Regions from separate parts of the Paenibacillus sp. XP01 genome, predicted to be linked through region 1. Evidence: riboswitches for the same ligand, from Rfam matches in the RefSeq annotation. Region 1 holds a riboswitch; the other holds the start of a gene.
What was found. A riboswitch is a leader RNA that binds a small molecule or an ion and turns the genes downstream of it on or off. The one in region 1 is predicted to bind FMN.

Region 1 (7,251 bases):
CCGGAAGAGCCTTCACTGGAAAGGGTGGTGCGCGGCTCGCGCGACGGTTTCACCGAAACGCTGTTAACCAACGTAACCTTGGTGAGACGCAGAATACGCGACCCCGGATTGAAATTCGAGCTCATGCAGGTGGGCCGCAGGACGCAGACCGACGTCTGCGTCGTGTATATCGACGATATTGTGGACAAAGTACAGGTCGATTCCGTCCGTGAAAAGATCAAGCGGCTTGACATCGAAGGCATTCCCGCAGCCGATAAGCAGTTGGAGGAGGCGATCATCAACAAAGGCTGGAACCCTTTTCCGCTGGTTCGTTACTCCGAGCGTCCAGATGTGACGGCCTCTCATCTGCTCGAAGGCAGGGTGGTCGTCTTTGTTGATACGTCGCCCAGCGTGATGATTTTGCCGACGACCTTTTTCGACCTTTGCGAACATGCGGAGGAGAACAGGCAAACGGCCTTTATGGGCACGTACTTGAGATGGGTGCGCTTTGCGGGTATTCTGATTTCCTTGTTCCTGCTGCCGCTGTGGTTGCTGATGGTCATCGAACCGTCCCTCAAGCCACCTGGCCTGGAATTCATCGGCCCGCAGCAGAACGCCAAGCTGCCGCTGATTCTTCAGTTCCTGCTCATCGAGCTGGGGGTCGACTTACTGAGGATGGCCGCAGTGCATACGCCGACGCCGCTAGCGTCGGCGATGGGCTTAATCGCAGCCATTCTCATTGGAGACATTGCCGTAAAAACCGGTTATTTCGTCAATGAGGTCGTCCTGTACATGGCCATCGCGGCAATCGGCATGTTTGCGACGCCGAGTTATGAGCTCGGGCTAGCCAACAGGTTGGTCAGGCTGGTTTTGCTGGCGGCCGTCGCGATCTTCAAGGTGCCGGGCCTAGTAGTTGGAACAACGCTGCTTATTCTTGCGCTGACGCTTCGTCGTTCCTACAATTCCTCTTATCTGTGGCCGTTTATACCGTTTAATGCAAAGGCCTTCGGCAACTTTTTATTCCGCTTGCCACTTCTGGAAAGCAAGAAACGACCATCTTTCAATAAGGCGCGGGACAACACCAAAATGTCCCAGGACCCGGATGGTGAATTGCGGAAAAGTAAAAAACACAAATGATTTGCCGAAAAATCCATTTTTCTTTGCTCCGAATTTGGTATACTGGTTTAAAATCCTTGGAATAGTCACTGTTCCAGTATATAAAAGTGAGGAATGAAAAATATGCATTTGCACGGTACAAGTAAAATAAATGATCAAGGACATCTGGAAATCGGGGGCATGGACACCACCGTCATGAAAGAACAGTTCGGTACCCCGCTGTACATCGTGGATGAGCAGCTTGTTCGCCAGCGCTGCAGAGAGTACATGGATGCGTTCCGCGCTTCCGGATTGGGCTTCCAGGTTGCTTATGCAAGCAAAGCGTTCTGCGTGATGGCCATGTGTGCCCTTGCTGCGGAAGAAGGCCTTTCCCTCGACGTTGTGTCCGACGGCGAGCTGTTCACTGCACTGCAAGCAGGTTTTCCGGCTGAGCGCATTCACTTCCACGGCAACAACAAAACGCTGGAAGAGATCGAGATGGCTCTGGATGCCGAAATCGGCTGTTTCGTCGTCGACAATTTCAACGAACTGCATCTCTTGCAAGCGGTAGCGGCGGACAAAGGGCGCAAGGTGAACATTTTGCTGCGCGTCACTCCGGGCGTGGAAGCACATACACACGAGTACATTTCCACAGGCCAAACCGACTCCAAATTCGGATTCGATATCGGCAACGGAACCGCGTTTGAAGCGATCGAGCTGGCCTCGAAGCAATCCAATCTCGTTTTGCTTGGCGTGCATTCCCATATCGGTTCGCAAATTTTCGAGGTGGAAGGTTTTCAAATGGCGGTTCAACGCGTGGCTGAATTCGCCGCAAGCGTGTACGAGCGCCTGAATGTTGCGTTCAAAGTCGTAAACCTTGGCGGCGGTTTCGGGATCCGCTATATCGACGGAGATACTCCGCTTCAAGTCTCCCAATATGTTAAAGCGATCACGGATGCGGTTAAAAACCATTTTGCCCAAATCGGTTATGACGTGCCTGAAATCTGGGTAGAGCCAGGCCGCAGCATTGTCGGCGAAGCGGGAACGACCCTCTATACGGTGGGTACGAGCAAGGATATTCCCGGCGTGCGCAAATATGTTGCAGTCGATGGCGGCATGACCGACAACCCTCGTCCGGCGCTGTATGAGTCCAAATATGAAGCGATTTTGGCCAACCGCGCGAACGAAGCGTCCGAAGAGACCGTATCGATCGCCGGCAAATGCTGCGAGAGCGGTGACATGCTGATCTGGGATCTCGATTTGCCGAAAGTGCAAAGCGGCGATCTGCTGGCGGTATCCTGCACGGGCGCATACAACTATGCCATGGCAAGCAACTACAACCGGATTCGCCGCCCGGCGGTCGTATTCGTTAAGGATGGTCAAGGCGATGTCGTCGTTCGTCGCGAGAGCTATCAGGACATCATTCAAAATGACCTGGTTCCTGCGCGCCTCGGCAAACAGCCTGTAGTGCGTTAATTGCAGTTGAACTGAAATCGAAGGCAAAAAGAGAGGACTTGCGGGACGGTTCCCGTTTGTTCTCTCTTTCTTTTCTGGCGGGGAAAGAAAAAAAGTTTGTCCATTTTTTTGCGATGGAACGATTTTCGGTGTACACTAAGAAAAGTGCTTAGGGTTTGGCGAAAGCGGTCCTTGGCATCATGAATGCTGTAAATATGAAAGGAGTCATTTACATATGGCGAAACAAGCGAAAATCAAATTGGCAAACGGCGGAGAAGTCGTTATCGACCTGTTCGATCAAGACGCTCCAAACACGGTAGCAAACTTTGAGAAATTGGCGAACTCCGGCTTTTATAACGGTCTGGTGTTCCACCGCGTCATCCCGGGCTTCGTAGCTCAAGGCGGATGCCCTAATGGAACAGGTACCGGCGGTCCTGGTTACACCATCAACTGCGAAATCAACCCGAACAAACACGAGCGTGGTACATTGGCTATGGCACATGCCGGCCGCAACACGGGCGGAAGCCAGTTCTACATCTGCTACCAACCGCAGCCGCATCTGGATGGCCAACACACGGTGTTTGGCAAAGTGGTTAAAGGCATGGAATTCGTTGATGCTTTCGAAGGCCGTGACAAAATGGAAACCGTTGAAGTGGTGGAAGCTTAATCCCCATTTTCATTTCAACTTAAGAGAGCCGTTTCGCGATATTTGCGAAACGGCTTTTTTTATAAAACAGCTGTATATAACGAACGCATCAAAATGAGTCGAAGTACCCCTATTTCCATTGATGGATGGGTGTGAAGCCTGCTGATCTTGTCCATCAATGATTCTATAATATAGAGTGAAGTAAGCAGGATATAAGAAGGCTTGATAGTATCGACGATTTTCCGAGGAAGGTGGTAAATACAATGGATGTAGTCCATCAGTTATGGCTTTTAAAGCAAGTATACAGTCAACGTACATATTGGGATGAGGAAGTAGAGGCATCTTGGCATCCTGTGCCGGGAACGATCGCAGAAACGGAGATGAAAGGGCTTGAGGCAGCAGGGCACTCCCCGAACCAATTCATGCGGCCGCAGCATGAGCAGACGATTGTCGCACTGAAAAAACTCGCCCAATCCTGGAACGTTGCCGAAGCAGCGCAAGCTTTTGTATCCTCCTTATGGTCCGCGCCGTTCATTTGGCGTTCGCTGCTAACGGGGAAGCTGCTCGCGGACGGAGTTCCGGAACATGAATATACCCCCTATCCGTCCTCAAGCATTTGCCAAATTTGCGGATTGAATGTGAATGAGGCAACGGATACAAGTCTGCAATGGTATTGGCGCATGACCAATGGAACGCCGCTGGACGGCAATCTATTCGGGCACGTGCTGGCACTGGAACAATTGGCTGAGGAAGATCGGATTCCGGTACCCAACGATTATGATCGCTGGACGTTTCGTGCCATACTGACCGTACTTCGCTCGCTGCCTCCCAAAACACGCTACAGCAAAGCGGCGCAAGCGCTTAAAAAGGAACGCCTTCTGCCTACGCGCAGCGAGTACGCTTACCGTGACCTGCTCGAGACGCTGGCGCTGATCGGTATACTGGATACGAAGGACTACCCTGGAATGGCCACGGAATTTACGACCTATGTCAAGCGCGACCAGCGGCCCAACATTCGGGTTGAAGTCCAGGCCCCGCTGGCGTGGTGGGATTCCTCCATCGGAATCAACGAACGTGTTTTGGCAAAGCTTTTTGAAGGGTTTGATCTTACTGACATATCTTTTGAGGAAAGGCCCGAACAGGACCCTGGCGTTAAGGAAACGGTGGTTGGAGCGTTCGAGCACAAAAGGGCGGCTCGGACTAGCGTCCCCAAAGCCTCCCCAGATGCCGGAAAAGGAGAAGCCAAGGCAGGGGATGTATACGCCATTCGCGTCAGGGAAGGATTGTGGATCACGGTGTATTGCCATCACATCGAGGATAAGCGGGTCAAGGTCGAATATTTGGACGGGATCTACGAGGAGATGCCTGCCAAAGCAGAATTAAGCTTGTCGTTTCGTCCGAGAAGGGATGGGCGTTGGCAAAGCCTGGTAAGTGCGCTGGATTCGACAAGCTGGGTCAGACGGGTGGCAAGGGATGTGCCGTGCCCGGCATCTCGGATGCCGGAGCCTGAACGTGTTCCTTTTCAACGCGCAAAAGATTTGAAACATTTGGCAAGCTGGTGTTTTCCTGAAATTTAAACTGTCGCTCATCTCAGAGGTTGAATGGACCGCAATAGAGGAAGGAAAGGAGCCACAATCTGGTAACGGCTAAATGTCCTGCCAGTATTCATTGCTTATTAAAAGTTAGTATATGACAAAAAGGAATAAAAAACGATTGATTTTTTACCGTTAAAGTGCTAACATCCAAATTAACAAAACAACATTCCTTCGGGGCAGGGTGCAATTCCCTACCGGCGGTGATGCAGCGCACCACAATGATGCGTGCTGCAAAGTCCGTGACCCGTTTGCCAAGGCAGACGGCTGATCTGGTGCGATTCCAGAACCGACAGTATAGTCTGGATGGGAGAAGGAGCGGATGCGGCCTATGGCCGCGTTTGGCAAAATGTTGCGCATGGTACTGTTCGTTATGCGAAAATGCAGACAGTTACGAGAATTTTTCTTGTGCTGCCTCCAACCATATGCGAAATGACTTTAGAGAAATCACTGCAGCTTTGACGGGGATTCTATCTTTGGGCATGTGTCGATTTTCACTTGCTTGAATCCGCAGAGCCTTTGTTTTCGGGTACCCATGTATCAACGTTCCATCCGCTAGTAGCAGCGGATCTCTCATCATCCCCATTGAACAGACTGTTCGATGGGGATTTTTTGGATTTTGCATGATTGGCTGAACGCAGCCTCATTGAACAGGCTATTCCTGACATATTAGACATAGCGGGGTGAACTGACTTGGAAATGATTAACGACGAATTTTATATGGCGCTTGCACTGGATATGGCAGAACGGGCGCAAGGACAGACGGGAATCAACCCGGTTGTAGGTTGTGTCGTTGTGAAAGACGGCCGCGTAGTCGGTCTCGGAAGTCATCTGAAGCGCGGCACGGGCCATGCGGAGGTTCATGCGCTGAATATGGCTGGCAGCGATGCGGAAGGAAGTACTGTTTACGTCACGTTGGAGCCGTGCAGCCATTATGGCAAAACTCCGCCGTGCAGCGAACGACTCATTCATGAAAAGGTGAAACGCGTCGTAGTGTGCTGCGAAGATCCGAATCCGCAAGTATCCGGCAGAGGCATATCCATGCTTCGCCAGCAGGGCATTGAAGTAGAGGTCGGGGTTCTGCGCGAGCGTGGAAGACGACTGAACGAAAAATTCATCAAATATATTACGACAGGATTGCCGTTTGTCACGTTAAAAACCGCTTCCACGCTGGATGGAAAAATCGCAACCCGCAGCGGGGACAGCAAATGGATTTCCAATGAATCCGCACGTGAGATCGTTCACGCCCTCCGCCACCGTCATCAAGGCATCATGGTCGGCGTCGATACGGTGATCGCAGACGACCCGGAACTGACGACACGCTTGCAGGTGGAAGGGATCAACCCGGTACGGATCGTGGTTGACTCGAAATTGCGTCTTCCTTTGACTTCCAAATTGGTAAAGGATGGATTGACGCCGACCTGGGTACTGACAACCGATGAAGCAAGTCAAGAAGCGGCCGAACGGCTTGAAGCTTATGGCGTGGAGATCATTCGCTGCGGGCCCGGGCCGCGCGTGGATCTGTTGAACGCGCTCAGCAAGCTCGGAGAACGGGAGATCGGTTCGATTTTGCTTGAAGGCGGCGGCACGCTGAATGGTGCGATGTTAGAGGCCAAACTGGTGGATCGGCTGCTCATGTTCATTGCCCCCAAAATCGTTGGCGGATACGACACGCCAGGAAGCTTCCGCTTCGAGGGCGTCGAGCGTATGAGCCAGGCGATCCAGCTGTGCCAATTGGAAATCGAGCAGGTGGGGGATAATATCAGCATCGGCGGAATTCCGGTCTGGGCTGAATAACGTAATCAGGAAGGAGGCCGCAGCATGTTTACCGGCTTGGTGGAAGAAGTCGGCCACATCCGACGGATCGGTCGAAAAGGCGAAGCGATGGTGCTGAACGTTGGCGCTTCCCTCATTATGGATGACCTGAAAATCGGCGACAGCGTTGCCGTTAACGGCGTATGCCTGACTGCGACAACGCTTGAAGGCGGAGGTTTTACCGCTGACGTCATGCCGGAAACGTACCGTCACACCAACCTGGATAAGCTCCAGTCCGGCAGCAGGGTCAACCTGGAACGGGCTATGCAATCGGGGGGACGTTTCGGAGGCCATATCGTGCAGGGCCATGTGGACGGTACGGGTACGATTGTCCGAATGACGCGCGATCAGAATGCGGTTGTATTCGAAATTCATCCGGATGATCCAGGATTGTTCAAATATTTGATTCCGAAGGGTTCCGTCACTTTGGACGGGATCAGCCTGACGGTGGTTCAGACGATGCAAACGTCTTTTACGGTGTCGATCATTCCCCATACCATCGGGGAGACGGTGTTGAATTACAAAAAAACGGGCGACTCCATGAATATCGAATGTGACATTTTGGGGAAATACGTGGACCATTTACTCCAATACGGCAGAGGTACTCAGGCAGCGCCTTCAGAGAAACCACAGAGCATCAGCGAACAATTTTTGGCGAATCATGGATTC
Region 2 (7,251 bases), 1.1 Mb from region 1:
ACTTTGTGGAAGAACTTAGCGCGGTCGATGTCGTATCCGATGGAAGTTACTTCTATGTCATCGGCAAATACGATGAACGTCAAAAACAAGCGGTCGTTTCACGCTTTCCCGTGAACGATCCTTCCATCACCAAGCCCGATAAAACTTACGTTTTCCCGGTGTCGGTCGTGGATTGGTCAATTCCGGGCCGTGATGGCATTGCCTATGCCCGTTTAGGGAACGGCAATCTGGTGGCCATGGATACGAACAGCGGAAAAACGTTGGCCTCCGTATTGTACAAAGGGACCCCATTACCAACCCTCGTTGGCCAAGACGTAATGATAGTCCAATATGGCTCGAAAATCAGCGGAGTAAAGACCGGTCGCTGACCGATTGAAAACCAATGCTCTATTTGAACATGTCGTCCTTAAGTTTAATCATGATCGGTTCATTTGGAGTAAATTCCTTATGATGTGCCGGCAGCCCTCAGGGGCTGCTTTTTGCGGTGAAATGCTTGCTGACAGAGTTGATGCGGCACAAAAATGATCTTTCCACGAGTCCAAGTTTATAGTATTCTGTACATATAAGGGAGGATGGTAAACTGTGGCAATAGATCTGATTATTGGCGATGCCAAACACGAGCTGGCTTCTACCCGCCGCATCCTGGAACGCTTGCCCGATGAGCATATGGAATGGCGTCCACACGCTAAATCGATGACGCTCGGCGGGCTGACCACGCACTTAATCAACCTGGTAAACTGGCAAGTCGCGATTTTTGTTGGACCTGAACTGGATCTGGCGACTGTGCCGCCCAGACGGGAAGCTTTGACAAGTCGAGCGGATGTGTTGAACGAATTCGACGAGAACGCCGCAAAACTGGAAAAGCTGTTATCCGAATGCAGCGAGGAAATGCTGGGCGAGGAGTGGACCTTGCGAAGCGGGGATTATGTCATTTTGCAGCGCCCGCGGGCAATCGCATTGCGCACCTTCGGTCTTAGCCATATGATCCATCACCGTGCACAGCTTGGAGTTTACTTCAGACTCCTGGACATTCCCGTTCCTGGATTGTATGGCCCCTCGGCCGACGACAGCGTGAATTAAAAGAAAATTTGAACAGAACAGTCGCAGTATATCGGTTCGATGACCGATGTGCTGCGACTTTTTGGCGATTGACGTTAGTTGCTAAAGAGGAAAGGGAAGAGCAGGCTTTAAGGCATTCAACGGAAAGTGTGAGGTTAAGTCATGTGCCTAACTTTAATAGTATACAACATAAATATTATGTAAACCTAAATAGAAAAGAAACTACTGTGCATTACAAGGCATTGAATAAGGTGAAATTCAGATGAGGTATACACCCCGCATGACATGATGGTTATGCGGGGGTATCCATCGACTTCGTATCGCTTATATATAACCCGACATCAAAGATCCCATCCCATAATCCCTCTTCCGCTTTAGGCGGGGAACATCGGGTTGCCTTTCAAGCCAATCCAGAGCTCGGATGCTTCAAGCTGTCCGGCCAAATGAAACAGCCAGTCCTCACGACCTTTAGTCGCCATGATCTGAGCTCCCATAGGCAGGCCGTCCGGGGTCATGTGTATAGGTACGCTCATGGCAGGCTGACCCGTCAAATTGGCAAGCTGGGTAAATGGAGTATAGGTCAAGCTCGGCTCAAACATTCCATAAATAAGCTGCTGCTGCCGATCCTTGTCCAATTCGCTGACCATCATCAATTCGTCGATCCGTTTGGCATCGGCCGTTAATTCCCCGATTCGTGGTGCTGGAAAAGCGTTCGTGGGCGTTACGTAAAAATCATATCGTTCGAACAGCTTGGACATCTGCGCAGCGGCAACATCCCACTCAGCCAAACTGTGAACGAACTCGGCGGCAGATACTTTTTTGCCTGCCTCGGCAATGACCCAGGCTTCGATTTCCATATCTCTTGCGGTCAGCTCACGTCCGATGGAGCGTTCAATGGAGGAAACCATGGCGGCCATTTCTCCACTGTTCATCATGTAGTAATTTTCGATCAGACGAACGCCGTTGACGGGACTGAGTTTTTCTTCAACGTCGTGGCCTTGCTCTTCGAGCCAGCGAACGAGCTTGTACACCGCTTGTTTGGCTTCTTCGCTGACAGGTGTTCCTACAGGCGAAGCCGTAGTATATGCGATTTTCAGTTTTCGTTGGTGTGGATAGTTCATGTCTGCCAGGTAACTTCCCGGAAAAAGAGGGGCGTGGAACGCCGCTTCCGGCTGGACGACTTGCAGCACGTCCAACAGTGCCGCACTGTCGCGAACGGTGCGGGACAAGGCAAAATCGATGGAGGCGCCCTGCCATTGACGGCCTGCGCCTGGACCAACCGGCGTCCGGCCGCGCGTAGGCTTCAGACCGAACAGTCCGCTAAACGCTGCAGGTATGCGGATCGAGCCGCCGCCGTCGCTTGCACCTGCCAGTGGAACCATTCCCGAGGCAACGGCTGCCGCCGCTCCACCGCTGGAACCGCCTGGCGAGTGCTCCGTGTTCCATGGATTGCGCGTCGGGCCGTGCAGGCTGGGTTCTGTGATGTTTTTCAAGCCGAACTCCGGCGTATTGGTATGCCCGATAATAATAAAACCGGCCTCACGCAGGCGTTGGACGAAATTGGAGCTGCGCACAGCGCGGTGCTCGCTGAACAAACGCGAACCGGAAGTGAGAAGCTCGTTTTCCAAGGATTGCGAAATGTCCTTCAACAAGAGCGGTACGCCGGCAAAAGGTTGTTCCCCCGGCCTTGTCTGGTTGGCTTCCTGCCTTGCGCGTGTCTCATACGTGCGGATCACGGCGTTTAACCGGGGATTGAACTCGTTCAGTCGGGCAAATGCCGCATCCAATAGCTCGTTTGGCGATACTTGCCGCGCACGCACAAGCTCTGCCAAACCGACGGCGTCATAGGATGTATATGGAAATGAAGACATGTGTATCGTTCCTCTCAATATGTATTGGGCTGAGCATGTTCCATAGCCATCGTACCATCAGGCGGACGAAAAGACAAAAGCGCAATGTAATGCGATGCTGCACGTTCAACCATAAAAAAACACTGTTTGCCCAGAAGGAACAAACAGTGTGGATATACAAATCATGCCATTAATGATATGCTATGTTGATTCACTCTGTGCGAAATCTTCGCGCAGCTTCAAGGTTGGTGTTGGATGGCGAGCGATCTTGCTGTCTGGAGATGGCGAACAGGGCGATCCAGATCAGGACGAAACCGATGAGCTGCTCCCAAGTAATCAGCGTACGGAAAGCGATCCAGTTCACCAGCACGCCTGCCATCGGAAAGCTCAATTCAGCCAAAGTAGCCACCGATGCCTTGGTCGAAGAGAGACCTTTATAGTACAGCAAAAGACTCAACAATCCAGGCAGCAGCGCTTGGCCCAAAATGTTCAGGATGACCGCAGCCTGGGCACCCGTACCTGAAGGGAAGGACCATGGTGCGCCTTCATTCCAGGTCATGAAGATGAGCAGCGGCAGGGCAACGACGAAACGAAGGGAGGTTACCGTTTCATACCGCGTTTGTCCCAGCATTAGCCGGCCCATAACCGTGGAGCCTCCCCATAGCGCGGCAGCGCCCAGGGACAACAAGCTGCCTGCATGGACCCAGCTGTCCCATCCGGCCGAGGGGAGCGTCAATCCAAAGGTCAGCAAGTAGGTTCCTGCCAGCGCAATGATGAACAACCCGCCAAAGCGGCGCGGCAGCGATTCTTTTAACAGCAGCTTTGCCATCACGATCGCGAACAAGGGCTGCATTTTTTGCAGCAGCAGTACCGTGTTTGGATCATTATGAGTGAGGGCCAGCGTGAATAACACCGTGGCAAGCGCAGAACCGCCCCAGGAAATGAAAATGACGGCAATCCAATGGCGTGCGCGCAGATTTTTCAGGTCGGCCCTGAATTTCCAAAGTACGGGAAGGGCGATCAGGCTCACAATGATATGTTCCACCAGGACGATCTGGGTGGAGGTCATCGTTTCGAGCAAAAGAATGCGGAAGAGAGGGTCGACGCCCCAGAGGGCAGCGCCTAGCACAACCAGCCAGAATCCGGTGTTGCCTCGTTGCTTGGTCGGAACGTTTGATGCAGTTTGATAGTTTTCCATATTCAGGACTCCTTCGTCAGAACACGGAATCTTCAGTTGGCAGATTCGACAAAAGCCCCCGTTTCGGCGTACGCCAAATAACGGGGGCTCACACGCATGAATATGGCGTCGGGAAAAAGGCGTTCCCGAGAACGGCCGTATTCATGTGTTGATCTTCTCTCATCCGGACTATACCGTCGGCCCTGGAGTCGCACCAGGTCAGTCGCTGTCCAAAACTGGTCAAACAGCGAGTCGCGGGCTAGTTCCGAAGAACATCACCGCCGGTTGGGAATTGCACCCTACCCCGAAGATCCTATTCGATTGGTTTATAGGTTCGTTACACAAGCTGTAACATCAATAGATTCATCTTAAATGTGAAAGCGCTAGCAGTGCAAGAGTTTTTGCAAAATAAATATTTAATTTCCATAAGAATAATCGGAATAATACGCTGGAATATCGTCAAATCGTTGAAAGGTGCTTTAGACGAGCATAAACGTTCGTTTAAGAAATAATTCGGAGCTTAAGGGGTTGCTGAAATGGAAGTCGTAGGTATTTTGGGAGTCGTACATGATGAAGAGCTGCGAGTGCAGCACCATTTAACACTTGAAACCATAGAAAGGTTAATTGTTGATTTTGATCCGGATGTAATCTGCGGCGAGGTTTTGCCTTCCAGTTTCGAGAAATACAAAAAGGAGCCTGCAAATAGAGGGTACTGGGGCGAACCCCCAAGCGAATATTACGACCTGATCTTTCCGTTATGCGAAGAAAAAAAGATCAAGTTTGTTCCCGTGGATTGGGTGGAACTTGATGTTTGGAACGATTTCGATCCTTTGCGAAGCTATACCGGGCCCGAAAAAGAACGGTTGGAGAATGAATTGGATCATTGGTGGCACAAACAGCTTGCGGCTTCCGGTAAGGGTGCTATTCCATTTAATACGGAAGCATTCGACCATGTGACCCGACTGAAATATCAGTGGCTGAAAAAGTTGGATCCAAAAGCGCATGCCATACGATGGGAATGTCGGCATGATATCATGCTTCAACGAATCATAAACGCAATCAAAGACAATGCGGATGCACGTATGTTGTGTATTGTGGGTGCCGATCATAATCATGCTTTGCATGAGGGACTCATGCCGTTGAATCATATACAGCTTATCTATCCATTGAAATAATGGTTATCCCATGGATTGAACTGATCTTATTATTGGATGGGTATTCATTCCATGATTGTGCGTCATTAACAAGTGCTATATAATCGTTATATCCTTGAAATAATACACTCATAATCTTGCATCCATGAACAGACAACCTTTCATCAACAACTTGTGTAAGTACCTGAACGTACCCATAACATGAGGATTGGAGATGTGTCTTGTGGAAAAAGGTTATTTGCTCAAAAATGGCTGCGTATTGTCCATGGATCCTTCGGTAGGTCAGTATGCCCGGGCGGATGTGCTGATTGAAGGTTCAATCACTACGGCAATAAGGCCTGATCTGGAATGTGAGGAAGCGATCGTGATCGATGCTTCCGACATGATTATTCTGCCCGGGTTGGTGGATACCCACCGCCATGTATGGGAATCGCTGCTGCGTACCGCGGGAACGAACTGGTCCTTGCCCGTTTATTTGCAAAATCTTTATTATGGGGCGATGGGCAGCAAGCTTCGACCGCAAGACAGTTATATCGCCAATTTGCTCGGTTCATTGGAAGCGCTTAATGCAGGCGTGACCACGATCCTCGATTGGAGCATGCCCTATACGCCGGACCATACGGATGAGCTTGTTCGGGGGTTGCGCGATGCCGGCATTCGGGCTGTGTTTGCGTATGGTGTTCCCGGGGAGACCGAATATTGGAATCGGGAAAGCCGTTTGACATATTCAGCCGATGTGAGAAGGGTAAAGCTGCAGCATTTTTCTTCGAACGACCAATTATTAACGTTTGGACTCGCTATACGGGGACCCGAATTCAGTCACTGGGATACAGCGGTGGACGAAATTCGTCTTGCCCGCGAGTTGGATGCGATCTGCTCCATGCATGCAGGGTTTGGCAGCTGGGGCTCGGTGGACCGCTCGGTGGCCAGGATGGCTGAACACGGTTTGCTCGGCCCGGACGTCAATTTGGTGCACGGCAATACCATGGGCATCGACGAATATAAGCTGCTCGCCGATAGCGGTGCTTCGTTATCGGTGACGCCGGAAGTGGAAATGATGATGGGACATGGCTATCCTGCAACGGGTGCTTTTCTGGAGCAAGGAGGCACGCCGACGCTTGGCGTCGATGTCGTGACATCGACGGGTGGAGACATGTTCTCCCAGATGAAATTTGCGTTGCAAGCCGAACGGGCCAAAATGAACGAGCTCGCGCTGGAAAACGGAGAGATGGCCGGCGAGCTGAATTTGCAGTCCAGGCAAGTGTTGCGGTTTGCAACATCGGCAGGTGCGCAGGCGCTGGGACTTGGAAGCAAAGTGGGTACGCTTGCCCCAGGCAAGGAAGCTGACCTGATCATGATCCGCACCACGGATCTCAATCTGTTCCCGGTGCATGATCCGATAGGCGCCGTCGTGCAATTTGCGAATCCTTCCAACGTGGATACCGTATTTGTCGCAGGACGGCTTGTGAAGCAGCGGGGCAAACTCATCGGCGTGGATTTGGACAAGATTCGACGCCAGGCCATGGAAAGCAAAGTATACTTGCTTCAGCAATATCGGTTTAGCGACGCAGAACGAATCGTATATTCCTGAGGAGGGAGCAACCACCTGGTTTTGGTGGAAGGATCCATATATCCATATAGGACAGGTTCATTCAAATCTATATTTATGAAGGAGGCCGCATGGGAACATGCGGCTTTTTTGACGCATTTTTCGTTTGTTTCATCAAACTACAGATAACAACAGCATAATGTTGCATCTCCACGCGGAAAATGGAGATTAAAAACTACGCATAATATAAATTATACGCAGTTTTGTTTTAAAACGATTTTTTCTTTCGTTGGTGTCCAACAGTTCGTGATATGAAATGATAAATTTCGGGTGAAAAACACAAAATAAGCCGCTTGAGTGCTTTGCAAAAAAATATTTTATTAGAGCAAAGCGGCAAAGTGTAGAAAACGGTAGTTTTTTATAGATGCCGGGTAAGATAGAACAAACGGATTTTTCATAGAA

Region 2: linked by a shared signal. The riboswitch ahead of SNR34_RS15745 (DMT family transporter) and the one ahead of ribD (bifunctional diaminohydroxyphosphoribosylaminopyrimidine deaminase/5-amino-6-(5-phosphoribosylamino)uracil reductase RibD) in region 1 are both predicted to bind FMN.

Annotation. Positions count from the first base shown of each region.
Region 1 is NZ_CP139481.1:4,560,255-4,567,505, reverse strand. It holds gene SNR34_RS20515 (spore germination protein) at 1-1,116, shown strand, start outside; gene lysA (diaminopimelate decarboxylase) at 1,219-2,550, shown strand; gene SNR34_RS20505 (peptidylprolyl isomerase) at 2,765-3,196, shown strand; gene SNR34_RS20500 (hypothetical protein) at 3,439-4,752, shown strand; FMN riboswitch at 4,934-5,089, shown strand; gene ribD (bifunctional diaminohydroxyphosphoribosylaminopyrimidine deaminase/5-amino-6-(5-phosphoribosylamino)uracil reductase RibD) at 5,461-6,564, shown strand; gene ribE (riboflavin synthase) at 6,589-7,251, shown strand, end outside.
Region 2 is NZ_CP139481.1:3,451,950-3,459,200, forward strand. It holds gene SNR34_RS15730 (outer membrane protein assembly factor BamB family protein) at 1-368, shown strand, start outside; gene SNR34_RS15735 (DinB family protein) at 583-1,080, shown strand; gene SNR34_RS15740 (amidase) at 1,434-2,930, opposite strand; gene SNR34_RS15745 (DMT family transporter) at 3,121-4,107, opposite strand; FMN riboswitch at 4,255-4,402, opposite strand; gene SNR34_RS15750 (hypothetical protein) at 4,623-5,261, shown strand; gene SNR34_RS15755 (amidohydrolase family protein) at 5,455-6,831, shown strand.